Regions from separate parts of the Micromonospora sp. C81 genome, predicted to be linked through region 4. Evidence: riboswitches for the same ligand, from Rfam matches in the RefSeq annotation. Region 4 holds a riboswitch; each other region holds the start of a gene.
The links. Region 4 has a riboswitch for cyclic di-AMP ahead of KBX46_RS33100 (NlpC/P60 family protein). Riboswitches for the same ligand answer to the same signal wherever they lie in the genome.
Positions count from the first base shown of each region.

Region 1: another riboswitch for cyclic di-AMP. It lies ahead of KBX46_RS11410 (hypothetical protein); the one in region 4 lies ahead of KBX46_RS33100 (NlpC/P60 family protein).
Region 2: another riboswitch for cyclic di-AMP. It lies ahead of KBX46_RS26995 (coiled-coil domain-containing protein); the one in region 4 lies ahead of KBX46_RS33100 (NlpC/P60 family protein).
Region 3: another riboswitch for cyclic di-AMP. It lies ahead of KBX46_RS20265 (C39 family peptidase); the one in region 4 lies ahead of KBX46_RS33100 (NlpC/P60 family protein).

Region 1 is NZ_JAGPXS010000005.1:108,448-115,893, forward strand. It holds gene KBX46_RS11385 (hypothetical protein) at 1-506, opposite strand, end outside; gene KBX46_RS11390 (heavy-metal-associated domain-containing protein) at 520-729, opposite strand; gene KBX46_RS11395 (metal-sensitive transcriptional regulator) at 828-1,124, shown strand; gene KBX46_RS11400 (copper-translocating P-type ATPase) at 1,131-3,260, opposite strand; gene KBX46_RS11405 (YibE/F family protein) at 3,570-4,940, shown strand; cyclic di-AMP (ydaO/yuaA leader) riboswitch at 5,107-5,237, shown strand; gene KBX46_RS11410 (hypothetical protein) at 5,242-6,261, shown strand; gene KBX46_RS11415 (carbonic anhydrase) at 6,318-7,046, opposite strand; gene KBX46_RS11420 (MarR family winged helix-turn-helix transcriptional regulator) at 7,274-7,446, shown strand, end outside.
Region 2 is NZ_JAGPXS010000021.1:3,893-11,338, reverse strand. It holds gene KBX46_RS27020 (hypothetical protein) at 1-193, shown strand, start outside; gene KBX46_RS27015 (carbonic anhydrase) at 304-948, opposite strand; gene KBX46_RS27010 (alpha/beta fold hydrolase) at 1,096-2,034, shown strand; gene KBX46_RS27005 (AAA family ATPase) at 2,143-4,257, shown strand; gene KBX46_RS27000 (cation diffusion facilitator family transporter) at 4,365-5,282, shown strand; cyclic di-AMP (ydaO/yuaA leader) riboswitch at 5,396-5,527, shown strand; gene KBX46_RS26995 (coiled-coil domain-containing protein) at 5,533-6,597, shown strand; gene KBX46_RS26990 (hypothetical protein) at 6,763-7,263, shown strand; gene KBX46_RS26985 (SRPBCC family protein) at 7,288-7,446, opposite strand, start outside.
Region 3 is NZ_JAGPXS010000012.1:99,670-107,115, reverse strand. It holds gene KBX46_RS20275 (polysaccharide pyruvyl transferase family protein) at 108-1,436, shown strand; gene KBX46_RS20270 (alpha/beta fold hydrolase) at 1,464-2,216, opposite strand; gene KBX46_RS20265 (C39 family peptidase) at 2,350-3,204, opposite strand; cyclic di-AMP (ydaO/yuaA leader) riboswitch at 3,437-3,578, opposite strand; gene KBX46_RS20260 (hypothetical protein) at 3,863-4,633, opposite strand; gene KBX46_RS20255 (hypothetical protein) at 4,766-5,098, opposite strand; gene KBX46_RS20250 (acyltransferase) at 5,199-6,452, opposite strand; partial or broken gene KBX46_RS32580 (spore coat protein) at 6,675-6,788, opposite strand; gene KBX46_RS20245 (alpha-ketoglutarate-dependent dioxygenase AlkB) at 6,869-7,446, shown strand, end outside.
Region 4 is NZ_JAGPXS010000003.1:322,896-330,341, forward strand. It holds gene KBX46_RS07680 (C40 family peptidase) at 1-457, shown strand, start outside; gene KBX46_RS07685 (N-acetylmuramoyl-L-alanine amidase) at 512-2,491, opposite strand; cyclic di-AMP (ydaO/yuaA leader) riboswitch at 2,728-2,863, shown strand; gene KBX46_RS33100 (NlpC/P60 family protein) at 2,877-3,917, shown strand; gene dcd (dCTP deaminase) at 3,993-4,571, opposite strand; gene KBX46_RS07700 (pyridoxamine 5'-phosphate oxidase family protein) at 4,671-5,210, shown strand; gene KBX46_RS07705 (zinc metalloprotease) at 5,284-6,267, opposite strand; tRNA gene KBX46_RS07710 (tRNA-Gly) at 6,470-6,543, shown strand; gene KBX46_RS07715 (hypothetical protein) at 7,118-7,446, shown strand, end outside.

The DNA.
Region 1 (7,446 bases), on a different contig from region 4:
GGCCGTTCGGTCAGCTCACCGGGGACGGTCACGTCCACCCCGAGGGTCAGCGCCTCGCCTCCGGTCGGGGTGAAGTCGGCGAACGCCCGCCACAGCCCGGCACCGGCCAGCGGGGTGTCGACCCGCCAGGTGCCGTCCGCTGCCAGCTCGGGGTGCACGTGACGGAAGCCGGAGAGGTCCCGCCGGGCCACGATCAGGTGCATCTGCTTGTCGTGCGCCACGTCGTACCGGGTCACCGGTTGACCGTCCGGCCCGGCGATCCGGAAGGCGAACTCGTCCGCCGGGGCGTCGACCGGTTCGAGGGTGTAGCCCCGGTCGGAGACGAGCAGGCCGCCGGGGAGCCGGTCGGTCGTCTCGTCGTGCTCGCCCGTCGCATGGGCGCCGTCGCCGTCGTGCCGGCCCTCGACCACCGGGGCGCGGTCGACGACCCGGCCGATCCCGTACGTCGTGCCGAAGACCGCCGCGAGGCCCACGGCGAACCCGGCCAGTCTCGTCACGGTGCGCATGCCCGCCCTCCGATCACGCGTCGACGAGGTCGTAGCCGGCCTCGTCGACGGCAGCCCGGACAACTGCCGGGTCGAGGGGCTGGTCGCTGCTGACGGTGACCCGGCCGGCCGCGAGGTCGACCTGGACGTCCTGCACGCCCGGGATCGCGCCGACCTCGGCGCTCACCGCGCTGACGCAGTGCCCACAGGTCATGCCCTGCACCTGGTACGTCGTGTTGACCATTGGAACGCCTCCCTGAACGGATTACCCGTACCCGGTGGGGGTATCCCACCCGAAGACGACCGTACCATACCCCCCAGGGGTACGCTATCCTGGTTCGCATGACCGCACCCACCCCGATCCGCGGGTACACCGCCAGCAAGGACCAACTGCTCACGCGGCTCCGCCGCGTCGAGGGGCAGGTCCGCGGCATCGAGAAGATGGTCGACGACGACCGCTACTGCATCGATGTGCTCACTCAGATCTCTGCCATCCAGGCCGCACTCGACAAGGTGGCGCTGGGGCTGCTCGACGGGCATGCCCGGCACTGCATGCACGAGGGGGCGGCCGAGGGCCGGGCCGACGAGATGGCCACCGAGATGATGGCGGCGGTCGGCCGGCTGATGAAGCGCGGCTGACGCCCCTCAGCCCGGCGCCGGGTCGAGACGGACGCGGCGCAGCAACTGCGCGTTGAGCGCCACCACGATGGTGGACGCGGACATCAGCACCGCTGCCACCGCCGGGCTCAACGCCACGCCGGCCCAGGCCAGCACACCCGCCGCCAGCGGCAGCGCCACCACGTTGTAGCCCGCCGCCCAGGCCAGGTTCTGTCGCATCTTCCGGTACGAGCCCCGGGACAACCGGACCACGGCAGCCACCCCGCGCGGGTCCGAGGACGCCAGCACCACCCCGGCGGACTCGATCGCCACATCGGTGCCCGCGCCGATCGCGATACCGACGTCCGCTCGGGCCAACGCCGGAGCGTCGTTCACCCCGTCACCGACCATCGCCACGATCAACCCTCGCCGCTGGAGCTCCGCCACCCGGTCGTCCTTCTCCCCCGGCAGCACCTCGGCGAAGACCTCGTCGACACCGGGCCGGAAACCGACCTCGGCCGCGACCGCCTCGGCGACCGGTCGGGCGTCACCCGTGATCATGGCGATGGTTCGGACGCCCTCGGCACGCAGCTCGTCGACGGCCCGCCGGGCCTCCGGACGCACCTCGTCGGTCAACGCGAACGCGCCGAGCACGGCGTCCGGCAGCCGCACCAGATGCAGCACCGCCGCACCCCGCGCCGACCACCGCTCGTTCGCCGTCACCAGCTCCGTCGGGAGCGACAGGCCCAGTTCCCGCAGCAGCGCCGGCCCGCCCACCGCGTACTCCGTACCGTCGATCGTCGCCTGCACACCGCGGCCCGGCAGCGAGCGGAACCCGGCGGCCGGGGCCGGGCCTGCGTGTCCGGCCGCTGCCACGATCGCCCGGGCCAACGGATGTTCACTGTCCGACTCGACACCCGCCGCGATCCGCAGCACCTCGTCCCGCCCGATGCCCGGCACCGTCACCACGTCGGTGACCGCGTGCTCGCCCCGGGTCAGCGTGCCGGTCTTGTCGAAGAGAACCGCGCCGACCGTCCGCATCCGCTCCAACGCCAACCGGTCCTTGACCAGGATTCCGGACCGCGCGGCCAACGCGGTGGAGAGCGCGACGACCAGGGGGATGGCCAGACCCAGCGCGTGCGGGCAGGCGATCACCAGGACGGTGACCGCACGCACCACCGCCTCGTCGGGCTGACCGAGCGCGGTCCAGACCAGCACGGTCAGCACGGCGGTGCCGGTGGCCACGTAGAACAGCGCCGCGGCGAAACGGTCGGCCAGCAGTTGGGTCCGCCCACCGGAAGCCTGGGCCTGCGCGACCATGCGCTGGATGCCGGCGAGTGCGGTCTGCTCACCCAGCGCCTCCACACCGACCCGGATCGCCGAGTCGGTGGCGACGGTGCCGGCCACCACCCGATCACCCGTCGACCGGGCGACCGGCCGCGACTCCCCGGTGATCATCGATTCATCCAGCTCGGCGCCGCCATCGATGATCCGCCCGTCGGCCGGCACCCGCCCGCCCGGGCGGACCAGCACCACGTCACCGACCCGCAGACCGGTCACCGGCACCGCCTCGACCCGGCCATCCGCCGCCACCCGCTCGGCCTCGTCCGGTAGCAGCGCGGCCAGCGCCACGAGCGCTCCCCGGGCCTGCCCGATGGCCTTCATCTCCTGCCAGTGCCCGAGCAGCATGATGGTGACCAGCGCGGCCAACTCCCACCAGAAGTCCAGGTCGAAGACGCCCACGCTGGTCGCCAGGGACGCGGTGTACGCCACGGTGATCGCCATCGCGACCAGCAGCATCATCCCGGGCGCCCGGTCCCGCACCTCCCGGACCGCACCGACCAGGAACGGCCAGCCGCCCCACCAGAACACCGCCGAGCCGAGCACCGGACCCACCCAGGAGCGGCCGGGAACGTCCCAGCTCAGACCCAGCTGGTCCCAGACCAGGTGGCTGGCCAGGACCACCGGGATGGTGAGCGCCAGGCAGACCCAGAAGCGACGACGGAACATCGCCGGATCGTGCCCGGCGTGCTTGTCGTGCTTGTCGTGCCCGGCGTGCTTGTCGTGCCCGGCGTGGTTGTCGTGCCCGGCGTGGTTGTCGTGCCCCGCTTGCTGCGGGGGCGTGGCCGGGGTGGCGTGCCGCTCATGGCCGGGATCGGGCGGTGATTGAGCGGGCATGTCTCCAACATGCCTGGCCGGGGACCGGCACGCGAGCGGTTCGGCGGCGACACTCCGTCACGACCTGCGTCCCCAAGCCGGGCTGGTTAGCATTCCCCACGATGACCCCCCGCATGCCGCTGCACGAACGGGCAACGGCGCCGCCACCCGGTGGCGTCGCTCCTGGCCGCCCGGGCCGGGCACTGACCATCCGTGATCGGATGGTCGTCGGTCAGCGATCCGCCGCGTCTCCCGCCGCGATTCCGCAGTGCGGATGAACCGACCGGCCCACTGACACGTACCCCGCACCGGATCGTTGGGAGTCTCGCCTTGGGTTCCGACCACACCCGCCCCGCTCCGTCCGCCCCGCCCCGGGTCCGGCGGATCCTCATCATGACGGTGGTGCCCCTCTTCGTCGCCACCGTGCTCGCAGCACTGCTGCTCTGGCCGCGCGGTGGGGCACCGGAGACCGACGGCGGGGCGGATGTGCCGCGCTTCCCCGGCACGGTGACCCGGGTGGTGACCGAACCATGCCCGCCGACACCGTCGAGCCCGGAGGGCACACCACGCGTCGGCGGCGGGCAGTGCGGCACTGTCGACGTCCGGGTGGACGATGGGCCGTCCGCCGGCCAGCAGGTGCAGACACCGGTGCCCGACGGGCCGGGCGCACCCCGGGTCGCGGTCGGCGACGAGGTCATCCTGGTCGAGCTGACCGATCCCACCGATCCCAGCACCAGCAACTGGAACATCTCCGAGCACCAGCGTGGCACCCCGATGCTGTGGTTGGCGGTGGTCTTCGCCGCGGCGATCGTCGCGTTCGGTAGGTGGCGGGGCCTGGCCGCGCTCGCCGGGTTGGCGGCCAGCTTCGCCATCCTGCTCACCTTCGTGCTGCCGGGCATCGGCGCCGGCAAGTCACCCCTGCTGGTGGCGGTGGTGGGTGCCGCCCTGATCATGTTCGTGGTGCTGTACCTGACGCACGGGGTCACCGCACAGACCTCGGTCGCGGTCCTCGGCACCCTGGGCAGCCTGGTGCTGACCGGCGTGCTCGCCACCATCGCGACGGCGGCAACCCACCTCACCGGCTTCGGCAGCGAGGACGCCACCACGCTGTCGATGTTCCAGGGCGACGTGGACCTGCACGGTCTGCTGCTCGCCGGGATCATCATCGGCTCGCTCGGGGTGCTCGACGACGTGACGGTCACCCAGGCGGCCACCGTCACCGAGTTGGCGCACGCCAACCCCGGCCTGACCCGGTTGCAGCTCTACCGGGCCGCGACCCGGGTCGGCCGCGCGCACATCGCCTCCACTGTCAACACCATCGTGCTGGCGTACGCGGGCGCGTCGCTGCCCCTGCTGCTCCTGCTCACCGCCGACGCGCGGCCGATCGGGCAGATCCTCACCAGCGAGTTCCTCGCGCAGGAGATCGTCCGCAGCGCGGTCGCGACCCTCGGCCTGATCGCCGCCGTGCCACTGACCACCGGGCTGGCCGCAGTGGTGACCGCGGCCGGGCGCACGGACGCCACACCGTCCACCGACGCTTCCGCCCCGCGACCTCAGCCGGACCGGGCGGAGGCACTGGCCGCACTCATCTCTCCGCGAGCGGGTCGCTCCGACGAGCCGGAACCGACGCGGACCCCACCCCCATCCACCGCCACCGACGGGTGGCCGGAGCCGAACAGGAGCACGGATACGGCATGGTGACACTCCTCAGCGTGACCAGATCGGGCGTCCACCCTGAGAACCACGTCACTGGTCACTCAACGCTATGGCGAAATGACGCTTTTGGTCGGCATCCAGGCGTAGCTCACACGGCCGACTCTCGGGTAACCTCGCTGCCGGTTACCGATGAAGGCGCGAAGCGGCGCCTGCGGTGCCACCGCCCAATCGCCAACCGGCGAATCGGGGACCCAGGTACGTGGGGTGAATCCGCGTCAGCGGTAGGGGCCACTTCCGCCCCGAACCCGTCAGCTAACCCGGTCGGCGGTCGACGGAAGGGAACATTGTGACGGCACCCCTACGCCGCTGGTTGACACCCGTGGTGGCCGTGATCGCCGCATTGACCGTGCTCGCCGGGCCCCTCCCGGCCCACGCCGCCCCGACGACCCCCACACCGTCCGGGCACGAGGAGGACGGCGAGCCGCAGCTGCTCACCGACGTCATCGAGCAGGCCAACCGCGACTACTCCGCCGCCAAGTCCCAACTGGACAAATCCAAGAAGCGGCAGTTGGAGCTGGCCCTGGAGGTCGACCGGGCCAAGGCCGACCTGGACGCGTTGACCCCACAGGTCGGGCTGATCGCCGCCCAGTCGTACCGGACCGGCCGGATCGGCGCGCTCGCGATGCTGCTGGAGAGCAAGGCTCCCGACGCCTTCGTCCAGCGCGCCGCGGTGCTCGACGAGATGAACATGGTCAATGAGAAGAAGCTCGCCGAGGTCAACACGGTGAAGGCCCGCGCCGAGCAGGCCAAGCTGGCCCTCGACGCGGAGGTCCGCGAGCAGCAGAAGCAGACCGCCCTGATGGCGAGGCGGAAGAGCGAGGCGGACAAGGCGCTCTCCCTCGTTGGCGGCAAGGGCTTCACCGGCGGCCTGGTGGACGCCACCTCGAAGGTGGCCAAGATCGGGCCGGGTCGCACCGCCGACGGTGACTGGAAGCCGCAGTCGTGCAGCGAGAATGACCCGACCACGTCCGGTTGCGTCACGCCCCGCACGCTGCACGCGTACAAGGAGGTCAAGGCGGCCGGCTACAACCGGTTCGTCGGCTGCTACCGATCCGGTGGGCCGTGGGAGCACCCGAAGGGCCGTGCCTGCGACTGGTCGCTGCAGAAGAGCGGCTTCGCCCCGTGGCACAACGATGACACCCGGAGGTACGGCAACAACGTCGCCGCCTTCCTCATCCGTAACGCCGACCGGCTGGGCATCTACTACGTGATCTGGAACCGGCAGATCTGGTTCCCGGCGACTGGCTGGAGTTCGTACAGCGGGCCGTCGAACCACACCGACCACGTCCACATGTCGCTGCTCTGACCCGCTGAACCCTCGCCGAGGGCCGTTCCGCGTCGCGCGGAGCGGCCCTCGTCGCGTCAGGCGGCGGCGGGCGCGGCCGGGTCGAGGGGCCCGGCCTCCTCGCCGAGCGTCGCGAAGCCGGCCGGCACGGCGGCCACCGGGCGGACCGCTCCGGCGGCGAGCCGGTACGACACACCGACCACCGCGCACCGCCCCTGCGCCACCTCGTCGGCCAGCACCGGCGACTGCCCGAGCAGCGTCTCGACGGTCTGTGCGATGTGGATGTCGACGATGCCGTCGATGTCCTGCACACCCTCGGTCTCGGCCCGGCGCAGGCTGGGCAGCACCGCGTCGACCACCGCCCGCAGGTGCCCCTGAGGTTGGGTGCCGGTCGTGGCGACCTCCCGGGCCGCCTGCACCGCACCGCACGAGTCGTGCCCGAGCACCACCACCAGCGGGGTGCCCAGCACTGTCACCGCGTACTCCACGCTGCCGAGCACCTCGGGGCCGGCGGTGTGGCCGGCCGTGCGGACCACGAACAGGTCGCCCAGCCCGCGGTCGAAGATGATCTCAGCGGCCAGGCGGGAGTCGGAGCAGCCGACGATCACCGCGAACGGGTGCTGCCCGTCGGCCACTGCGGCCCGATGCCCGGCGTCCTGGTTGGGGTGGCGGGGGGCGCCGCCGACGAAGCGCCGGTTGCCGGCGACCAACTCGGCGTACGCGCGGGCCGGCTCGCTCAGCGCCGGGGCGCGGTCGGTGGTCCGCTGCGGGCCCGGCTGTCCGCCGGGCGTTCCGGAATGACTCATCCCCGCACCTCGTCTCGACGCATCTGACCTGGTCAACCGGCTCTTGAGCCGGGCCGGCGGCGGGCGCTGGCTCGGCTTTTACGGTCACACGCACCGTAAGATGCGTCAAGGTATACGTGATATGGATTTCATACGTTGACCTCAGTTCGCCCCTGGGTAACGCACCTCGGGCAGGGCCGACGAGACTCCTCGAGGGCAGGGTCGGCATCCGGAGAGGCGGTCACACGATGACGAAGACGGCGGCGGGCGACACCGGTGGTGGGCGGAACTGGACGTTCCTCACCAACCACGGGCACGTTCTGCTGGCCATCGCCCGCGACCCCACCGCCCGGCTGCGGGATGTCGCCGCCGAGGTCGGCGTGACCGAACGTGCCGCGCAGGCGATCGTCGCCGACCTGGA
Region 2 (7,446 bases), on a different contig from region 4:
CCTGACCAACGGCAAGACCGCGCACCTGCGTACGGACTCCGACGCCTTCGTCGAGGAGATCCGCGTGCTGGCCGCCGCCGGCCACGCCGCCAAGATCCGGGCGGAGATCAACAACCTGGCTGCCACCCACCCGGGTGACGGCTGGGAGGCCACCGAGAAGCGCCTGGTCGCGGCCGGCGTCTTCGAGGGCTGAGCTCTCCCCCCCACCGCAACACGTAAAGCGCCCGCCGGGAGTCCCGGCGGGCGCTTTCGCGTGTCCGGCGTGAGATCGAAAAGGCCACGGTCGAGCGCGTCGGGGCGGGTTCAGCCCGGATCGAGCAGAGCGACCTCACCGGTGGCCAGGTCGTAGAGGCCACCGACCACGGCCACCCTTCCGGCGGCGATCGGCCCGGCCAGCAGGTCGTCAGCGCGCAGCGTGCCCACCGTTCGCCGGACATGCCGGCGGATCGCCAGCGGATGCACCGCCGGGTCGTCGATCCCCACCTCGGTCACCGCCGGGGCGATCTCGTCCACCAGGTGCGCCAGCGACCCCCCGGGACGTTGCCCGCTGCGCAGCGCGTCCACCGCCGCGCCCACCGCGCCGCACCGCTCGTGGCCGAGGACCATCACCAGCGGTACGCCGAGCTGGCCGACCACGTACTCGATCGAGCCGCACACCGCGCGGTCGAGGACATGCCCACCGGTACGGATCACGCAGATCGCGCCGAAGGTCTGGTCGAAGATCGCCTCCAGCGGCACCCGGGAGTCGATGCAGCCGAGCACCACCGCGTACGGCTGCTGATCGCCAGAGGCGGCCGCGGCGGCGGTGACGTCGTGTCCGTGGATCGGCTGGCCGCTGACGAACCGCCGGTTGCCGGAGAGCAGGTCGGCCAGCGCGGCGCGGGGCGTACCCCCGGCCTGCCGTCCCTGCCCCGCCGCCCCGCCCATGGACGCCCCCGACGACCCCATGCCGTACAGCTTGGTCCCCCGCCGAGGACCACGGGCGCGGTCCGGAATGTTAGCCCCGGCGCGATTGACGTGGTCTGATGGCGGGTAGCCCGTGTTACCGCCGGGTATCCCGGTGCTGGTGATGCTGGGCGGCCCTGGGAGGCGGCGATGCCGGAGCGGTTCGAGGTGGGTCTGCCGGACGGTGTGCGGCTCAACGTCGAGGTCACGGGGCCGACGGACGCCCCGGTGACCGCCATCCTGCTGCACGGTTGGACGCTGGACGGGCGCGCCTGGCACCGACAGGTCGACGCGCTCACCGCGGCGCCACTCGGCGGGGCGGTGCGGGTGGTCACCTACGACGCGCGGGGGCACGGCCGCTCCAGCTGCATGGCGCTGCCCACGGCCACACTGGCCCAGCTGGGTGACGACCTGGCCGCGGTGATCGACGCGGTGGCGCCTCCCGGGCCGGTGCTCCTCGTCGGGCACTCGATGGGCGGCATGACGATCATGGAGTACGCCCACCGCCACCCCACGCACTTCGCCGCCCGTACGGCCGGGCTGGTCTTCGTCTCGACCACCGCCGAGGGGCACACGCACACCGTCTACGGGCTCTCGCCGCGGATCGCCCGGTTGATCCGGCTGGCCGAGACGACCGGAGCCGGAGTGCTCGCCCGGTGCGGGTCGTGGCGAGCGCCCCGGGCCCTGCTGAACGCGCTGCAACCGAGCATCCGGTGGATGCTCTTCGGCGACCACTGCGAGCCCTCCGACATCCGCCTGGTGACCTCCGCGGTGGCTCGTGCCTCGCTGCGCTCGATCGGCGGGTTCCGCGCCTCCATCGGCACCCAGCACCGACTGGACACCCTCGCCGCGTTGGCCCACCTGCCGGCCGCCGCCCTGGTCGGCGACCGGGACCGACTGACCCCACCGCCCTGTGCCGAGTCGATCGCGGCGGCGCTGCCGGCCACCGAGCTGACCGTCTGCCCGGGTGCCGGGCACATGCTGATGATGGAGCGCCCGGACGAGGTCAACGCCGCCCTCACCGGCGTACTGCGTCGGGTGCTCGCCGCACCGCAGCGCAGGGTGACGCCCGCCGGGACGGGCGTCTGAGCGCGTTCCCGCACCTCGGGCGCGGCGGGCCGGGCCGGGGGCCGTACCCTTCTGCGGTTGGCTTGCGCGGTTTCCGCCGCCTGCCGGCGACCTTCGAAGGAGCGTGCGTTGACCGACCAGACCGGCCTGGAGCAGGAGATCGCCGTCGAGCAACGCCACCTCGACCGGGTGTACGCCCGACTCGCCGAACTACGGCAGTCGGCGGTCCGCGCCGAGCGTGACGGCTACCGGATGGCTCGGGTGGGCACGCACGGGGCGCTGGTCGAGCGCGACGCGATGGTCTTCCACGCGGCGCAGCGGCGGCACACCCTGGACGCCGAGCACGAGGGGCTGGTCTTCGGCCGGCTGGACCTACGCGACAGTCAGGTGCTGCACGTCGGGCGCCTCGGCATCCGCGACGAGGACGCCCGCACGCTGGTCGTCGACTGGCGGGCACCGGCCGCTGCCGCCTTCTACCAGGCCACCCCGGCGCAGCCGCTGGACGTGGTGCGCCGCCGCACGATCCAGTCCCGCGCCGAGCGGGTCACCCGCATCGAGGACGACCTGCTCGACCCGAACGCCGCGCCGGAGGGCATGACGGTCGTCGGTGACGGTGCGCTGCTGGCCACCCTGTCCAAGGCCACCGGCCGGGGCATGCGGGACATCGTGGCGACCATCCAGCGGGAACAGGACGAGGCGATCCGCTCCCCCGGCTCCGGGGTCACGATCGTCGCGGGCGGCCCCGGCACCGGTAAGACCGCTGTCGCCCTGCACCGGGCCGCCTTCCTGCTCTACTCCGACCGCAGCCGGTACGCGGGCGGCGGCATCCTGGTGGTCGGCCCGTCGTCGGTCTTCGTGGAGTACATCGGCTCGGTGCTGCCGTCGCTGGGCGAGGACACCGCGACCCTGCACTCGCTGGGCACCCTGTTCCCGGGCATGAGCGCCACCCGCACCGACCCGCCCGAGGTGGCGGCGGTGAAGGGCTCGCTGCGGATGCGTCGGGTGCTGGAGCGGGCTGCCCGCGACGCGGTGCCGGGCGGCCCGGGTGAGCTGCGGCTGCTCTACCGGGGCACGCTGCTGCGGCTGGACCGGACGGCACTGGACCGGATCCGGGACCGCGCGTTGCAACGGGGTGCCCGCCGCAACGAGGTGCGCCGGGCCGGCTTCGACGGGGTGTTCGCCGCGCTCTGGGCGCAGGCCCGTGAGGTGGGCATTCGACTGCCGGACCAGCGGACCTTCGAGGCGGAGATCGCCGAGCGGTCGGAGTTCCGGGAGTTCCTCAAGGCGTGGTGGCCCCGGCTGCACCCTCGCCATGTCCTGGGCTGGCTGGCGCAGCCGGACCGGCTGCGCCGGTACGCCGGGGGGATCCTCTCCTCCGCGGAGATCCGGCTGCTCAGCGCCGCGTACCGGCACCTGGACACGACCGGGCTGACCATCGCCGACATCGCGCTGCTGGACGAGCTGGACTCCCTGCTCGGCAAGCCGGCGCAGTCGGCCAAGGCCCGGCGCGACCCGTTCCAGCTGGCTGGCGGCGTACGCGAGTTGAGCACCCTCGGCGAGCGGCAACGGGCCGCCCGCGCGGCGGCCCGCGAGCGCCCGGAGGACTACCGGGACTACGCGCACGTGGTCGTGGACGAGGCGCAGGACGTCTCACCGATGCAGTGGCGGATGGTCGGTCGACGTGGCCGTCTGGCCTCCTGGACGGTGGTCGGCGACCCCGCCCAGACCGCGTGGACCGGCGACCCCGACGAGCTGGACCGGGCCCGGGACCAGGCGCTGGGTCGGCGCAAGCGGCACGATTTCACGCTCACCACCAACTACCGCAACTCCTCGGAGATCTTCGCGGTGGCGGCGGCGGAGATCCGCCGGCTCTATCCTGACCTGCCGCTGCCGACCGCGGTCCGCTCCACCGGGGTCGACCCGGTCGAGCTGGTGGTGCCCCCGAGCGGGTTGGAGACCGCGACAGTGGAGGCGGCCGCCGGCCTGCTGGCCGAGGTGGAGGGCACCGTCGGCGTGATCACGCCGGTCCCCCGCCGCGACGAGGTCGCCGGCTGGGTCGCCGCACTCGGCGCGCCGAGGCTCCAGGTGGTCACCAGCCTGGAGGCCAAGGGCATGGAGTACGACGGGGTCGTCCTGGTCGCCCCGAGCGAGATCCGGGCGGATCCGGGTGCCGGGGTGCGCACCCTGTACGTGGCGCTCTCCCGGGCCACGCAGCGCCTCACCACCATCGACCCGACCGGCTGATCCGTGCTGGCGAGCCGCCGGCGAGAGTTGCCGCCCCTACACTTGCATACATAGCGATGTGAACATACATTTGACCGGGTCCCGGCTGGCGGCGGAGGGTGGTTCTCGTGGGCGCAGGTCATGACCACCACCACGGGTCCGTCGCCAATGCCGCACACCAGCACCGGGGCCGCCTCTGGGCGGCATTCGGGCTGCTCGCCACCCTGATGGTGGTCGAGGCGGTAGCCGCCCTGCACACCGGCTCGCTCGCCCTGCTCTCCGACGCCGGGCACATGTTCACCGACGTGCTCGGCATCGGGATGGCGCTCGCCGCGATCACCGCGACCCGGCGGGCCACCGGCGACCCGCAGCGCACCTTCGGGCTCTACCGACTCGAGGTGCTCGCCGCGCTGGCCAACGCCGTCCTGCTCTCCGGCGTCGCGATCTACGTGGTGATCGAGGCGATCCGCCGCTTCGGCGACCCGCACGAGGTCATCGCCGGCCCGATGCTCGCGGTGGCCGTGCTCGGCCTGCTCGCCAACATCGCCGCCTTCGCCCTGCTCCGCGCCGGAGCCCGGGAGAGCATCAACCTTCAGGGTGCCTACCTGGAGGTGCTCGGCGACCTGCTCGGCTCGGTCGGCGTGATCGGCGCCGCACTGCTCATCACCGTCACCGACTGGTGGTGGGCCGACCCGCTGGTCGCCGTCGCCATCGGCGTGTTCATCCTCCCGCGCACCTGGCGGCTGGCACGGGCTGCCGTCCGCATCCTGGTGCAGGCCGCCCCGGAGCACCTCCAGGTGACCGCCGTGCACGACCGACTGGCCGCGGTCCCCGGTGTGGTCGAGGTGCACGACCTGCACGTCTGGACGCTCACCTCCGGCATGGACGTGGCCTCCGCACACCTGACCATGGCACCCGGGGCGGAGGTCGGCGCGGTGCTCACCGCCGCGCGTACGGCCCTGCACGACGACTTCCGGATCGAGCACGCGACGTTGCAGATCGAGCCGGGTGCCGCCTCGGGAGCGTGTGGCTCGATCGAGTGGTGACAGCAGCCTCTCGTGACGACGCACGCACCGTCCGTCACATTGGCTGCAGCCACCCCACCGGCACCGGTAGGCTCGGTCCCGGCCTCCACCAGGCGGCGCCCTCCCGGCGCCGGTGGTGGTCGCCGCCTAATCGCCCGCGAGGGCGAACCGGGGAACCACGTACCTGGGGTGCATCCGCGTCAGCGGTAGGGATCTTCCGTCCCGAACCCGTCAGCTAACCCGGTCGGCGGCTGACGGAAGGACATGCACAGTGGCACCAGCACGACCACCCGCCGCCCGACTGGCGGCCCTGATCGTCGCGATGTTCGCCCTCGGCGTCGCGCTCCCGGCCGGCACCGCCTCGGCCGCTCCACCGACCGGCCTGCGGGCCGCCGCCCCCGACTCCGACGAGGAGGGTGGCACCCCCGCGCTGCGAGCCCAACTCGAGGCGGCCAGCAAGGGCTACCTGGACGCGAAGCGCGCCCTGGCCGCCTCGGTGCAGCGGCAGCAGCAGCTCACCACCCAACTGAAGACCATCGAGGTCGAGCTCAACCAACGCAGCGGCAAGGTCGGCGAGATCGCCGGCGTCGCGTACCGCACCGGCCGGCTCAGCGCGATGTCGGCGCTGCTCAACAGCGACAGCCCGGAAGGCTTCATGGACCGGGCAGCCGCACTGGACGCGGTGGCCGCCAACGAGGACCGGGTGCTGCGCGACCTGCTCAGCAGCAAGGACCAGGCCAACCGCACCCAGGTCGCCCTGAACGGTGAGATCAACGAGCAGCGCAAGCAGGTCGCGGTGATGGCCAAGCGCAAGGAGCAGGCCGAACGGGCCTTGACGGTGGCCACCACCCCCAAGCCGCAGCCCGCCGCCGACACCGACTCCAACCGGGGCACCTCCGCCGCCAACGCGAAGGCCGCGCCGCGCAACTCCGACGGCTCCTGGCCGTCGGAGACGTGCAGCGTCAACGACCCCACGCCGGCCAGCGGCTGCATCACCCCGCGCACCTTGCACGCCCTCAACCAGGCCAAGGCGGCCGGCTTCACCCGGTACGTCTCCTGCCACCGACCCAGCGGCTCCGGCGAACACCCGAAGGGCCGGGCCTGCGACTTCGCGGCCCAGACGGGCGGCTTCGGCGGCGACGCCACCGGCGGCGACAAGACGTACGGCAACAACCTGGCCGCGTACTTCATCCGCAACGCCGACCGGCTCGCCGTGCTGTACGTGATCTGGTACAGGCAGATCTGGCTGCCCAGCAGCGGATGGAAGTCCTACAGCGGGGCGGGTGGCGACCCGTCCAGCGACCACACCAACCACGTGCACCTGTCGGTCTACTGATCCGGCCGTTCCCCAAAGTGTGTGATGCCTGTGAGTCATCAAGATGACTCACAGGCATCACGTTCGTCCGGGCAGCGCTGTCCGACCGGGCTACGTCGCCGGGCGTACCCCTGATGTCGTCGCTCGTCGGACGACCCGGCGGCGGTCGGCGGGCAGCATCGCGGTATGCCTCGGATCCCACCCACCGCCCGCAAGGGGCTGCTCACCCTGCACCTGGTCACCTCGCTGGGCTGGCTCGGCGCCGACCTGGTGCTGCTCACCCTCGGCATCGCCGTGCAGCGGGGCGCTGACCCGGCGGTGCTCTACCCGGTCGGCGCGCTGGTCGGCACCGTCCTGTTCGCGCCGCTGAGCGTCCTGGTCTGGCTCATCGGTGTCGCCAGCTCGCTGCTCACCCCGTGGGGCCTGCTGCGCTACCGGTGGGTGGTGGTCAAGCTGGTGCTCACCACGGTGATGGTCGGGCTGGTGCTGTTCCTGCTCACCCCGAATCTGCGGCATGCCGGAGCGGTGGGCGCCGCCCTGCCCGCACGGGACCGCGCCGATCTGGTGATCGCCCCCGCGGTGTCGACCAGCCTGATGATCATCGCGACGGTGCTGTCCACGTACAAGCCGTGGGGACGGCGTCCCGCCGCCCAGCCCGCCCTGGCGGGCCGCGCCCGCAACCGGTGACCCCGCTGCCGTGCCGCGCTCGGGTCAGGCTGAGGGCGGCGGGTCTCCGGTGCGGTCGAGGGCAGCGCCGAGGCGGGTGGCCAGGGCGAGGTGGGCGGCCCGGGCCTGACGGAACGCGTACCGGAACAGCGGGGTCGGCGCGGTCAGGGTGATGTCGACGTCGATCCGGGTCAGGCCGTCCGG
Region 3 (7,446 bases), on a different contig from region 4:
CTAGTATCGCGGGGCCTGGAGGTGACAGATGTGCCGCCTCCCGGGACACTGCCGGGCGATCTCCGGGGTCGGACGCCTCCGCCGCCGGACGAGAGGTGGAGCCACCGATGCATAAGCGGATCCTGTTGCGCGCCCGCAAGGGCCCGTTCGACGTCCTCAGCGCCGAGGAGACGTACGAGCGGGACTGGATCGGTAAGAACACCGGCAATCTGGTCTTCAGCCACGCCGCGCACAAGCTGCTGGCCACCTCCACGGCCGAGATCACCCCGTCGCGCTTCCGGGCGGACCCACGCGACGCCGACGAGATCAACGAGAAGTACGACGTCTTCGTGATACCACTGGCCAACGCGTTCCGTCATGACTACGCGAAGCGGCTGACGTCGATGGCCCGGCTGATCGAACGGCTGAAGATCCCGGTGGTGGTGCTCGGCGTCGGGGCGCAGACCGACGTGGACGGCGACCTGGAGCAGCTCCGCCCGATCGACGAGCCGGTCAGCGCGTTCTGCCGGGCGGTGCTCGACCGCTCGCACAGCATCGGCGTACGCGGCGAGATCACCGAGAACTACCTCCGCAAGCTGGGTTTCTCGGCTGTCGAGCAGATCGGCTGCCCGTCGATGTTCCTACACGGCGACAGCCTGCGCATCGAGAAGACGAAGGCGACCCTGGGCATCGACGACCGGCTCGCGTTCGTCATCTCGCCGTACGTCAAGGCGCTGGCCCCCCTCATCCTGCACCACCACCAGCGCTACCCGAACCTGCGCTACGTGGCACAGGACCTCTACACCCTCGGCACCCTGCTCTACGGCGACGCGCCGAAGCTGCGGGGCAAGACCGCCGACATGCCGATCCACACCTCGCACCCGCTCTTCGTCGAGGACAAGGTGCGGATGTTCATGGACCCGTGGCCCTGGATGGACTATCTCTCCGGGTTCGACTTCGCCTTCGGCACCCGGATCCACGGCACCATCACGGCGCTGATCTCGGGCATCCCCGGCTATCTGCTGGCGCACGACTCGCGCACCCTGGAGCTGGCCCGATACTTCGACATCCCGCACCGGTTGTTGCGCGATGCGCCGGCCGACGTCGACGCTGCCCAACTCTATGCGGAGGCCGACTACACGGCCCTGAACGAGGGCCACAAGGAGCGCTTCGCACGGATCACCGCGTTCCTCGCCAAGCACGACCTCGGCCTCTCGTTCGCCGATGGAGACAGCGCCACCCGCTTCGACGAGCAGGTCCGCCAGACCGTCTACCCACCTGCGGTCCGGCCGGTCTCCGCCTACTCTCCCGAGGAGTTGCTGACGCGCATCCAGTGGCTGCGGGACGAAACCCGGACGCTCCAGACAGAGGTCAATACCCTCCACGCGCGGTCACTGCGCGTGCGGGTCAAGCAGGCCGTCGCCGGCCGGGTCCGCCGGATGCTCGGAGCCAGGTGACCAGCCACCGCGTCCGCTTCATCCAGCTCACCCCCGTCGGTACGGGTCGAGCAGCGCCAGCACGGCAGCCGGGTCCTCCACGTGTGCGTTGTGGCCGAGACCGGGCAGCGTGACGACCGGTACGCCGTACGCCCTTAGCTGCTCGTCGGTGACCATCGGGTCGTGCTCGCCACGGGCCAGCACCACCGGCACGTCGGTCGCCGCCAGCAACGGGACCAGGTCTGGCTCGCCGACGCCGAAGGCTGTCGGGTCCATGGCGAGGCGCCACCGGCCGTCGACCTGACGCAACCCGGCGTCCACCACCGGATGATCCGGCGGGACCAGGCCGACCAACCCGGAGACGCGCAGGTAGCGGCGGGCCGCCTCGGTGCGGCTGGCGAACCAGCTCACCGGGCGCGCGGCGAGCTCGGCCGCGCGGGTCAGCTCGTCGGGTGACCAGACCGCCTTGATGCCCAGCCCGACCACCGCGTCCACCGGCATCCCGGCGGCGCGGGCGGCCAACGCCAGGCCGACCACCCCGCCCAGCGAGTGCCCGAGCACGACGATCCGGTCGCCGGCGACCAGGCCGTGGGCGATCCGCTCGGCGAACCCATCAAAGGAGTACGACGGCAGCGGGGCCGACCAGCCGTGACCGGCAAGGTCCGGTGCCAGCCACCGCCCGGGCCAGTGCTGCTTCAGCAGTGGGGCCGAGGGCAACCAGACGTCCCCGGTCGCCCCCATCCCGTGCAGCAGCAACAGGATCGGCCCACGGCCTGCCCGGCCACCTGATTCATCCACCACGGCCGCAGTCTCCCACGGTTCGCGAACGGGTACGAGGGTCGTCGATGCGGCGCAGGCCTGACCGCTCGGTGAAGACGCCGCGGGCGCCGGCCCCTTGTGGGGGACGGCGCCCGAAGCGGTCAACGTGCCTGGGTCAGGCGGAGTAGCCCCGGCTGGCGATCCAGTTGGCCAGGTCGATCGTGGTGATCCAGTACGACGGGTCGGCCGCGTTGGCCGAGTCGGCGATTCGCACGGTCCGGCCGTTGTCCTTGTAACCCACCACGGCGATGTAGTGCCCGCCGCCGTAGGAGTGCCAGCCGCCGTTGGTGTCGGTGGCGTCGCCGACGACGTTGGCCACCACACCGCGACCGTCGGTGATGGCCTTGACCACGTCGGCCTGGAGCTGGTCCATCTGGGCCGGGCTGGGCGTGCCGGCGAACATCCGGGTCCGGTACGGGGAGCCCTTCACCTCGGCGTTGAGCACCCGGGTGGTGTCCAGGGCCGAGTTGGTGCCCATCTCGGTGGTGCCCAGCTCGGCGCCGAGCTCGTTCTGGGTGCGGTCGATTCCGGCGGCGCTGAGAGCGTTGCGGGTGGCAGCCGGGCCGCAGTTGTAGTACGTGTTCTGCGCCTGGTAGTCGTAGTCGAGCACCTTGGTCGCCGGCGGCTTCGGCCGCTCCGGCTTACGGGTCAGGTCCGGGTTGCTGCTGGCCTTGGCTGCGGGCGACGCGGCACTGGTGGCCGGCGCGGGGGCGGCGGTGGTCGGTGCGGTGCTGGCCGAGGGGGACGCGTCGCGCGCCTCGCTGCGGGAGGCAGCGGTGTCGCTGCGCATCTCGGCGACAGTGGTCGCGGTGTGCTGACTGGCCGGGGCGTCGTCGGCGCTGGTGACCAGGGCGCCGGTGGTGGTGGCGATGGCGAGGGCCGCGGCGGAGGCGACAACGATCTGGTACGGACGCTCGGTGGTGAGGCGGCGGAGCTGACGCTTCAGGGTGTGCTTCACGGGGTCCTCCACGGATCGGGGGGAGAGCGGCACACCGGGGCCGGACCGGCATCCGGGCAGGCGCCAGCGCGCGGACGATGGTCCGCGGATGGTGAACCGCTCAGGGGAACGCCCGGCGTGGCCGGGCGGTTAGGCGATGACCCGGGGGGTCAGCTCACCGTCACTGGACGAATGAGCGGGGGCACCGCTACGCCGTGGAGGCGAAGGAACAACCGAGGGGTGGAAAGGTGATGCACGAGGATGGAACTCCTTCCGACACCGCCTACCGGGTTAGCTGACGGATTCGGGCGGGAAGATCGCCCTACCGCGGGCCGTGGCTCGCGGATTCACCCCGGACTTACTGATGGGTCCCCGGTTCGTAGATCACGATTGAGCGGGTCGGCGCGGCGTCGCCTCTTGCGATCGGTTACCGCACCGGACGGGACGACAGTACTGGCCGGCTCTCACCCTGCCAAGCCGGGTTCAGCTGCGTAAACCCCAATCGGCGCGACAATTTCTGCGCGTATTGCCGATGACGTGACTCGATGGGACAAGCGGTTACGGTGACGCCAACGGGCGACAACCGGACAGGTCGCCGATTATGCGGCCACAATCACGGGGACAATCGAGCCAATCGTGCCCGACGCCCGATTCGCCATTGACATGACCGGGCTCACATAACGGATCGGGCTCAACCCGCGCGAGCCGGGCGCCAACGTGCCACGAGGGCGGGACGGAACGCCCGGGTAGCCGCCCGGCGGGCGGGTACCGGGTTCGGCCGCAGCCGGGCCGCTGCCGCGTACGCCTCCTCGGCGAGAGTGCGGGCCGACTCGGCGGCCAGTTCCGCGTCCCGCCAGGCGGCCCGCTCCCGGGTGGCTGCGGCCTGGTAGTCGGCCAGCCTCGCGTCCCGGATCGCCCGGCTCAGCAGCACCTCCTGCTCGACCGGGTGCCGCCGGGGATCCCAACCGTGCCGGTGCCCGAACACGTCGCCGAACTGCGCCATGGTCAGGTCGCCCCGCCAGTGCGCCGCCGCCGCCGCGCGATGCAGGTAGCGCTCCCGGGAGGCGTACTCGGCGGGGGTGCGGGGGGTATGCGGGGTGGGCAGCGCCCCGGCCCCCGCGAAGCGACGCGCGGCCGCGTCCGCCTCGTCGTACCCGCCCCAGGCCCGCTCCATCTCCTCCTGAGCGGTCAGCCAGGAAGCCCGTCGCCGCCGGGCGTTCTGCCCCGCGCCGGCCGCGGCGACGGCCACTTCCTCGGCGTACCGGCGCAGGTCGACGGCCTCGGCCTCAGCCAACTCCCGGGCGGTGGGCGCCGCCGGGGCCGGGTCGTCCGTTGGCCGGTCCCGCTCGGGGCGGGCGGCCAGCACGACGAGTACGCCCAGTGCCAGCAGGAACAGGGCTGACCAGATGGCGGCGGCCTGCGGCACCTCGGTCACGAACTGGTAGAAGACGACGGTCTCCATGGTCGGCACCTCGGGGAGAGAACAATGCGGTGGGAGCCCCACCGGCCACCGGGCCACGGTGGGCCACGGATCGGCGAGGTGCGGGACGGGTGGATCGACAGGGCGCGGCGACGGGACGCTCGTCCCGGTGGATCAGCGCCCGGGTGGAGCCCGGGGCGCCCAGCTCCTCGGACCGTCCACGAGGGGCAGCCGTTCAGACCTGGCCGCGCACACCAGCGGCACTCCGGCCACCACGGCCGGGTGCGAGTCGACTGAGCAGACCGGGAAGGCCTTCTCGGCGGCTCCCTCAGCGACCGCCGGGGCCGCGTGCACGGTCGGCGTTGGCGCGGCGGTCGGCGTTGGCGCGGCGGCCGAGGCCGGGCCTGCGCCAAGCGCCAGGGCCGCGACGACGGCGAGGCTGGTCAGCACCCGTGTCGCCCAGCGCGCCACCCACCACAGGGGACAGGTGAACGCGACCGGAAGCACGCCCCCACGCTACCGTCACGCCGGGCCGGGCGCATCGACCACGGGCGTGTCGGCGTACGCCGCGCCGACCGCGCCGACCGCGCTGACCAGTGCGGACGCCTCAGCGCGAGTCGACGTACGTCGATCGACTGCTGGCCTGCTCGACGTCGCCGACGGCAGCTTCGCCGGCCTGGGCCTGGGTCCCGACGGCATCGGCGGTGCGGTCTTCGCGGCCGTTGACTTCAATACTGGCGGTGCGTTGCTGAGGGACGGCCACCTGGCGGGCCGGGCGGCGTGGAGCGAGCCGGCGCATCATCGGGGTCTCGACGAAGCGGTGCAGCAGCCCGGCGAGGACCAGGTTCACCAGTAGGAAGCCGAGCACCGCGACGGGGCCACGCCAGCCCTGGAAGCCCGTCCCCCAGTCACCGCTCCAGCGCAGCACGCTCGTCATCACCAGCACGTGCACCAGGTAGAAGGCGAAGGAGACCTCGCCGAGCCAGACCACCGGTCGGGACCGCCATGGGGAACGCTTACCTCGGACGTCCGCGTCCGCGGCGGCAGTGATCACCAGCAGATACGCCACCGCGAGCAGCGTGGTCCACAGCTCGGCGCGAATCCATTCTGCCGCTGCCACCCAGGTGGCCAGGAAGATCACGCTGGCTGCGGTCAGCCCCGGGCCCCGCCAGAGGCCACGGCGCATCAGCTCGGCCGCCACCGCGCCCATCCAGAACTCCAGCGACCGTACGGGCGGGAAGATCTGCGTGAACCACCAGCGGCTCGCCTCCGGCACCAGGTGCTGGGCCGGCCAGAGCGCGAGGATCAGCAGAGGTAGCGCGACGATCAGCACCCAGAGCAGCTTCGGCCGGGCCCGGCGCAGCAGCGGCAGCGCCAACGGCAGACAGAGGTAGAAGAAGAACTCGCAGGAGAGCGACCAGCTCACGGTGTTGATGCTGTAGAACCAGCCCGGTCGGGGATCCCAGGCCTGCAACAACAGCAGGTTCTCCAGCGCGACCGCCGGCAGGACCGGGTCGGCGAACCACCAGGCGACCAGCAGCGCCGCCCCCCACAGCACCAGGTGATTCGGATAGATCTTGGCGACCCGTCGCCGCCAGAAGGTGCGCCGGGAGTCGCCTACGCGGGCCGACCAGACCAGCACGAAACCGCTCAGGATGAAGAAGAACTGCACCCCGGACAGGCCGAGGGTGAACAGCGCGTCGACCACGGCCTTGTAGTCCGGCTCGGCGATGATCCGCATGGTGCCCGCGTGGAATCCGAAGACCAGCAACGCGGCGATCCAGCGCAGCCCGGTCAGCGAGGGCAGCCGGGCCGGCGCGGGGGTGGGCCGGGCAGCCGTCGCCGCGGCGGCGCTCGTCATGCTGGGATCCCGACGCTCGGCAAGGTCACCAGCACGTGCGTGTCCTCCTCGGTACGACGTCGGACGGCGCGACGGCGACGCCCGCGACGGCCCAGAAGGGGCCGTACCCGGGGCACCCTACCCGGGGCACTCCCGGGTGAATCGGACGCGTTCCACCCCGGCCAACGCGGAATGGGTAGGCACAGGCTGCCCTGGTGGCGGACCGGACCATCCGTGGGCGTGTGCGCCGAGGCAGCGGAGTTCCCAGGTGGACGTGCCTGCGGCGCTGACCACCAAGTCAGCTTCGGTGATCAGCTTCGGTAGCGAGGTGGTGGGCGGGACCGGCCGGATGATCTGGGATCGAGCACGATCTTGAGGGATCCGCGTGGCACAGGAATAGCACGGGTGTACGAAAGGACTGCTAGGGTGGCCGCATGATGCAGGCCGCCTACCAGCCGTCGATGCTCGACCTCGCCGACGCCGAGCCGGCCCTGGGGGCGCTGCCCGGTCAGATCCGACGACACCAGCTCAGCCGGGGCGCCTGGGTCGACCACCTCCCGGGCTGGGTGCGCGGCTCCGACGCCGTCCTCGACACCCTGCTCACCGAGGTGCCCTGGCGTGCCGAGCGGCGCACCATGTACGACACCGAGGTCGACGTGCCCCGCCTGCTCTGCTGGTATGGCGGCGACCGGCAACTCCCCCACCCCGTGCTCACCACGGCACGGGCGGAGCTGACCCGGCACTACGCGCCCGAGCTGGGCGAGCCCTTCGTCACCGCAGGCATGTGCCTCTACCGTTCCGGACGGGACAGCGTCGCCTGGCACGGCGACACCATCGGCCGGTCAGCACACACCGACACCATCGTCGCGATCGTCTCCTTCGGAGCACCCCGCCCTCTGCTGCTGCGCCCACGTGGCGGCGGCGGCGACAGCCTGCGCTTCCCGGTGGGCCACGGCGACCTGATCGTGATGGGCGGCTCCTGCCAACGCACCTGGGAACATGCCATCCCGAAGAC
Region 4 (7,446 bases):
GGCGGCCAAGAAGAAGCAGATCGACGCCGAGATCAAGCAGCTCGAGGCGTCGATGCCCAAGACCACGGTAAAGACCGCGGCCTGCCCGACCATCAACGGAGTGGTCAGCGAGGCCGCCCGCACCGCGATCAAGACCGCCTGCGGCAAGGTCGGCAAGCCGTACGTCTGGGGTGCCACCGGCCCGAACTCGTTCGACTGCTCGGGGCTGACCCAGTACGCCTACAAGGCGGCCGGGATCTCCCTGACCCACCACACCGGTGACCAGTGGAACGAGGGCAAGGCGGTTGCGCGAGCTGATGCTCGCCCCGGTGACCTGGTCTTCTTCTTCTCCGGGCTGAGTCACGTCGGGCTCTATCTGGGTAACAACCAGATGGTGCACGCGCCACGTGCCGGCAAACCGGTGCAGGTGTCCAGCATCAACACCATGCCGGTCGCCGGGTTCCGCAGACCTGGCTGATCCAGATCACGCACTGACGGCCCCCGGTCACCGACCGGGGGCCGTCGTTGTTCGTCAGCGGGGCGCGCCCACCGGGGAGGGCAGCAACTGCACGTCAGCGAGATCGACGTACATGATGCGGTGGCCGAACTGGATCTGCGCGTAGCGGTTCTTGCCGCGGATCACCGTCCAGTCGCCCGGCGACGAGCCGTCGAACGTGCTGGCCCGGTAGTACTCGCCGGCCAGCACCGCGCCGACTGCGTACCGCTGTCCGGCGGCCAGGGTGTACTGCAACGGCGAGATCGTCTGGTAGGGCACCCCGTCCGGGTACGCCGCCTCCTCCGGGTACGCCCTTCCGTACACGGGGATGGTCGTCCGACCGGGCTTCGGCGTGGCCACGACGCCGACGGTCCAACTGGCGGTCGGCGCGGACGCCGGGTTGTGGAACCAGGCCCGCTGCCCGAGGTACCAGATGGCGGTCCAGTCGCCCTGCCGTCCGGCGAGCGCGTACGTCTGCCCGGCTGATGCCCGGGCCCCGTGGTCCGACACGGCCATCGTGTTCGGGGTGCCGTCCGGTCGGAGCGCGATGTCGTTGACCAGCGGCGCGTCCGCGGACGGTGCGCTCCGCAGCACGACCGACGAGGAGCCGCGCGGCGCGCACGGGACGCCCGCAGTGACGCAACCGGTGAACGCCGGCTGGTTGGTGGCGTAGTCCGGGTCGATCCGGACCAGCCCGGTGGCCGGGGTGCCGGTGTCCAGCCGAGGTGCGTGCAGCAGGTCGAAGTAGTGCGTCCAGTCCCAGTACGGGCCCGGGTCCCAGTGCATCCCCCGCACGGTCGAAGCGACGGTGCCGGGCACGTTGTCGTGGCCGATGATGTGCTGGCGGTCCAGCGGGATGCCCAACCGCAGCGCCAGGTGCCGCACCAGTTTCGCCGAGGTCCGGTACATCGCCTCCGTGTACCAGGTGCCCTGCGCGGCGAAGCCCTCGTGTTCGAGACCGATCGACTTGGCGTTGACGTACCAGTTGCCCGCGTGCCAGCCGACGTCCTTGGTCTTGACGTGCTGGGCGATGTGCCCGTCGACCGAGCGCAGCGAGTAGTGCCAGCTCACGTACGTCGGGTCCTGGACGAGTTTCAGGGTCGTCGCCCAGCTCGCCTCGGTGTCGTGGATGACGATGTACTCGATCTTCTGCCGGGCGGGCCGGTCGGAGAGGTCGTGGTTGCCGTAGTCCCCGTCGCCGAACGCCTCGTAGGGTGCCGGGATCCACTCGCAGGAGATGGTGCGCGGGCACTCCAGCCCGTCCGGGCGGGCCAACCGGCGCAGGCCCAGCCGGTCCAACCGGGAGCGCTCGGGCTGTACCGCGCGCGCCGGCAGGGTGATCCGCTGGCCGTCGTCGGTCATCCGGGACTCGCCCGCGGCGATGGTGGTGAAGACCTCGTCGGCGAAGGCCGCGGCGGCGTCGGCGCTGTCCGCACCGGCGTAGCGGGCCACCGCGCCGTACCAGGCCGCCGGGTCGGTGTCCGCTCCGACCGGCGCACCCAACTCCCGCTGGTACGCGCTGAGCAACGCGGCCCCACCCCGGATGTTGACCGCCGCGTCGGTGCGCAGCGCCTCGGGGGTGGCACCGGTCAGTGCGGCCGCCGCGTCCACGGTCTGCAACGCGGCGGCGGTCGGTGCGGGTGCCTCGACGGGTCGGGGCGCGGGCACCCGGGAGGGCCGGGAGTCGTCACCGCGTGGGTCCTCGGCGCCGGCGTCGTGGTGGCCGCGCCCGGGTAGAGCGGCAACGTGGCGGGCATCGGTCAGGTGCATCGGGCCGTAGCCGCCGCTCGTGCTCGGTGTGCCGGCGTTGCTGTCCCAGCGGGACTCCAGATAGGAGACGCCGAGCAGCACGCCCGTCGGCACGCCGTACTCGGTCGCCGCGGCGGCGTACTGCTGCTGGCGATCGGCGGTGGGTGCGGCGTTGGCGGCCGTGGAGAGTGGCACCGCGCTCGCGGCGGCGACGACGGTCGTGGCGAGCAGCGCGCGCCAGCCGGCCGACACGGTTGGATGGTGCATCGAACCCCCTAGATTCTCGCGGGTAGAGGTCAGGTCACCATCGCGCCGCTGGAGAGTCCGCGTCAATACCTTTCCATCTATCTACTTGTTCAGAAAGAATTCTTCACGCACGGTCGGTGACCCCCACCCAATCGGTACGGAGTGTCACGGCCGTACGGGTTGCGGATCGGTAACGGGCGTCTCTACTCTGGTCATTTGTCGGCCCGACAGCAGCTCCGCCCATCCCGGGCGGTAACGGACCGACACCGCCGAGTCGTTTCCGAGCGAACCGGGGACCCACGTCCCTCGGGGTGAATCCGCAGCCACTGCGGTAGGGCGCCGACTTCCCGCCCGAACCCGTCAGCTAACCCGGTAGGCGGTCAGGAAGAAGGAGTACGGAACCCCGGTGGCACTCCATGCCCCGCGGCCGTCGTCCGAGCGGTCGGCATTCGCCGTCCCGACGTCGATCGTGCCGCGCCCACGCTGGTCCCGCTTCACCACCGCTCTCGCCGCACTGGTCGGCGTCGCCGTCGTCCTGACGGGCAGCGCCACGGCCGCCCACGCCGACCCGTCCGTCGCCGAGATCGAGCGCCAGATCGACGCCGACTGGAACACACTCGAACCGATCATCGAACGGCACAACGCCACCCGCGCCGACCTCGCCGTCAAGCGCAAGCAGGCGGACGCGCTGGCCGCCCGCATCGCCCCGCTCGAGCGGCAGGTCGACGCCGCGATGGACAAGGTCAGCGCGCTGGCCGTGCGCGCGTACAAGGGCGAGACCGTCTCGACCGTCAACGCGATGCTCGGCAGCCGGTCACCCAGCGAGGTGGTCAGCCAGCTCGAAATGCTCGACCGGTTCGCGCACAACCAGCAGCAGGACGTACGCGAGGTCGCCGACCTGCGCGACGAGCTGGCCGCGCAGAAGGCGCCGCTGGACGAGATGGTGGCCCAGCTGGCCCGCACCGAGGCCCAGTTGGCGGCCAAGAAGAAGCAGATCAACGAGGAGATCGACCGGCTGCAGAAGCTGCGCCTCAAGGTGTACGGCAACGGGGGCGGCGGTCCGCTGCGTCCGGCGCCCTGCCCCGGCAGCTATCCCGGCGGCGCTGCGGGCACGGCGGTCAAGTTCGCCTGCGCGCAGATCGGCAAGCCCTACGTGTGGGGTGCCGAGGGCCCGAACTCGTACGACTGCTCCGGGCTGATGCTGGCCGCATGGGCGAAGGCCGGGGTGTCGTTGCCGCACAACGCCGCTCAGCAGAGCCGCGTCACCAAGGACGTCAGCAAGGCCGACCTGCGCCCCGGCGACCTGGTCTTCTACTACAGCGACATCCACCACGTCGGCATGTACGTCGGCAACGGCTGGGTCGTGCACGCCTCGCAGGCCGGCCAACCGGTCAAGATGAAGAAGGTCGACGACGGCCCGATCCACAGCTACGGCCGCCCAGGCTGATCCTGGGTGACCAGGAGGGCCCGTCGCGATCGGTCGCGGCGGGCCCTCGTCGTCTGACCGTGGTGCCTCAGCCCGTCAGCGGGTGGGCCAGGTGCGCCAGTGCTGCCAGGCGCGGCTGGGCGTCGGACCCCGCTGGCCCTGGTAGCGCGAGCCGTAGACCGCCGAGCCGTACGGGTGCTCGGCCGGCGAGGAGAGCCGGAAGATGCAGAGCTGCCCGATCTTCATGCCCGGCCAGAGGGTGATCGGCAGGTTCGCCACGTTGGAGAGCTCCAGCGTCACGTGACCGGAGAACCCCGGGTCGATGAAGCCGGCGGTGGAGTGCGTGAGCAGCCCGAGCCGGCCCAGGGAGCTCTTACCCTCCAGTCGGCCGGCGAGCTGGTCGCCCAGCGAGATGACCTCCAGCGTCGAGGCCAGCACGAACTCGCCCGGGTGCAGCACGAACGGCTCCCCGTCGGGCACCTCGACCGAAGAGGTCAGGTCGTCCTGCTGCATCGCCGGATCGATGTGCGTGTAGAGGTGGTTGTTGAAGACCCGGAACAGCCGGTCGAGTCGGACGTCGATGCTGGAGGGTTGGACCAGGGTGGGCTCGAACGGCTCCAGGCCCAGCGTGCCGGCCTTGATCTCGGAGACCAGGTCGCGGTCGGAGAGCAGCATCGGACCACCATAGCTGCGTTGCCGAAAGTGCCAGGATTCGGTGCCGATGACCAGCGAGTCGAGGTCGCTGCTCGTACATTTGTTCGATAGAATGCCCGCATGGCTTCCTGGTCCGAATTCGCCGCCGACGAGCCCCGACTCGCCGACGGGATCCGCGTTCTCCTCCAGCAGTACGGGCCAGGCTTCGGCTACCTGGCCACGGTCCGCGCCGACGGCGGGCCCCGGGTCCATCCGGTCTCCCCGGTCATCACCGACGAGGGCTTGTTCTGCTTCATCGTCGACTCTCCGAAGCGCCGCGATCTCGAACGCGACGGCCGTTACGCGCTGCACTCGTTCCCGCCGGAGGAGAGCGACGACGAGGCATACGTGGCGGGTCGCGCCCGTCCGGTGACCGATCCGCTCCGGGTCGCACGGTTGGCGCAGGGCGCCCGGGCGGAGCCGCAGGTCGACTGGCGGTTGTTCGAGTTCACCGTCGACGTGGCGATGTTGGCCCGCCGGGAGCAGCACGGCCTCGGTGTCGCCGTCGGCGGGCCGGAGGTGCAGGTGTGGCTCGACCCACTGGCCCCGGCCGCACCTTCAGCCGTACCGCAGGCTCGCCCGGCCCGCCGCAGCCGCAACGTCCAGTGTTCGGCCGCCTGACCTGGTCCTGGGGAGAAAGCGACCGGTGCCGGCCCCGTCGTGACGGGGCCGGCACCGGTCGTACGCAGGGAAGTTATGCCGCCCGGTACGCGTTCCACGCGGTCAGCATCCGGCTGGCCTGCCCGGCGGTGAACTGGTACATGCACGAGTCGTAGGTGTAGTCCATGAAGTTGGTGATCGGGTCCAGCCCGGTCGCCGAGCAGGTGTCGCGCCCGGTCGGGCACTGGTAGGCCGGCGACGCCTCGGCCGGGGTGTCGCTGACGCTGTCACCCGAGCCGCCGCACCCGCCCTGGAAGGTGTGGTAGAGGTTCAGCCAGTGGCCCACCTCGTGGGTGCCCGTGTCGCCCTGGTTGTAGTTGGTGGCGGTGCCGCCCGGCAGCGACTCGCTCAGCGCGACCACGCCGTCCATGCTGCTCAGTTTGCGCTGCGGGAAGGTCGCCCAGCCCAGCAGGTCGTTGCTCAGCTCACCGAGGTAGATGTTGAGGGTGTTCTTGCCGCCCACCCGCAACGAGGACTTCATCGACCGCTCCGCCGACGAGCCCTGCACGATCGGGTACCACGACGGGTTCGTCACCCGGTTGATCTTGTCGAGTCGGAAGGCGAACGCGGTGACCGCTCCGCCGGTCGCACCGGCGTATGCCTGGTTGAGCACGGTGATCTGCGAGGTGATCAGCGAGTCGGGGATGTTGCCGCCGGCCCGGGTGCTGTTCTCCTGAATCACGTGCACCACCACCGGGATGGTGACCGTGGCCAGCGCCGTCGCACCGGCGCCGGTACGGAAGTTGGCGCGCTCGCGCAACGCAGCGGCGAGGTCCGCGTCCCGCTCGCGGACCTGCTGCGCGGTCAACTCGTTCGGGTCGTGCTTGGCCGCCGCACCGGGCTTGAGCCGGGCGTTGGAGTGGCTGTCGGCTGGCTCCACGCAGGCGCCACCGGGCGCCGCGGAGAAGGCCGAAGCAGCCGGAACGACGCCCACCGCAGCGGTGCTGAGCAGCAGCGCGAGGGTCGTCGACGCGACACCGGCAGCACGCCGGGTCAGCAGGTTGGGACGGGGTCCCATGGGCCCACCTCTTTCTGGCGGCGCGGCAGGGGGTGTGTCACGCCGTGGCTGGCAACGTGTGGCAGACGTTACAACTCATCGACGCATTTGAGAACGGCCATATGTTGCCGTCCGGAAACTTCTTCCTGGGCGCCTGGCGTGGTGGGCTCGCGGGGGTGCCTGGGTGCACCGGATCGACCACTCGGGTACAGTGGTGCCGCCTGCGGGTGTAGTTCAATGGCAGAACATCAGCTTCCCAAGCTGACAGTGCGGGTTCGATTCCCGTCACCCGCTCCACTGCGAAGGCCCTGGTCAGGACGCGAGTCCCGGTCAGGGCCTTCGATGTTCCGAGGTGAGCCGTCATGCCGTGTGCCATTAGCGTGCCATTAGCCACGGTCATCCCCGGCCCCGTCCCGGTCCGCTGACCCCTTCTTACCCTTCTTGCTGCCGGACTTCTTGCCCGGCTTGCCTTTGGTCTTGCTCGCGCTGCCTACCGGCTTACCGGGCCCATTCCGGTCCACCCGCAACGCCTGGTGCAGCGCCTGGCAATGGCACGGTCCGCTTCGGCCGTGGCGTGCTGATAGATCAACGCGGCCTGCGATGAGTCATGCCCCATCCGGGTCAGGTCACGGGTGCTCGCCCCGGTCTGAGTAGCCCGCCGGCGGGCCGCGTTCGCCGCGCCGCCTCGGCGAAAACGCTCTACACCACCAAAACCAGCGCCCCGCCGTCCCAAAAGGTCACATGATCATGTCGCCCTTGTCGCCATCTGAGGATGCCCGGTCGATCGGCGGAGCGGGGTGGAATCCCGTCGGAGGGGGCGGCCATGCTCCCTCCCGGCGCGGCGAGGTGTCGCGCCAGACGGGGAGTACCCATGCTTCACAGCTCACCATCCGCCCGTACCCGAGCCGCACTGCCGCGCCGGATCGCCGGCGCGACCGCCACGGCGGCCCTGGCCGCCGCCGCTGCGGTCGGCGTCGCGGCACCGGCCGCCGCCGCGGACACCAGCACCCTCCTGGAGGGCGTCACCAGCGCCCGCGACGTCGCCGCGGGCGACGGCCGGGTCTTCGTCGCCGCGGTCGACCGGGTCGTCGTCGCCGACGCCACCGGCGCGGTGACCGACACCCTGGAGGGGATGGCCGGCGCGGTCGGCCTCGCCATCGACACCGATCGCGACCGCCTCTACGTCGCGCTGAGCGACAG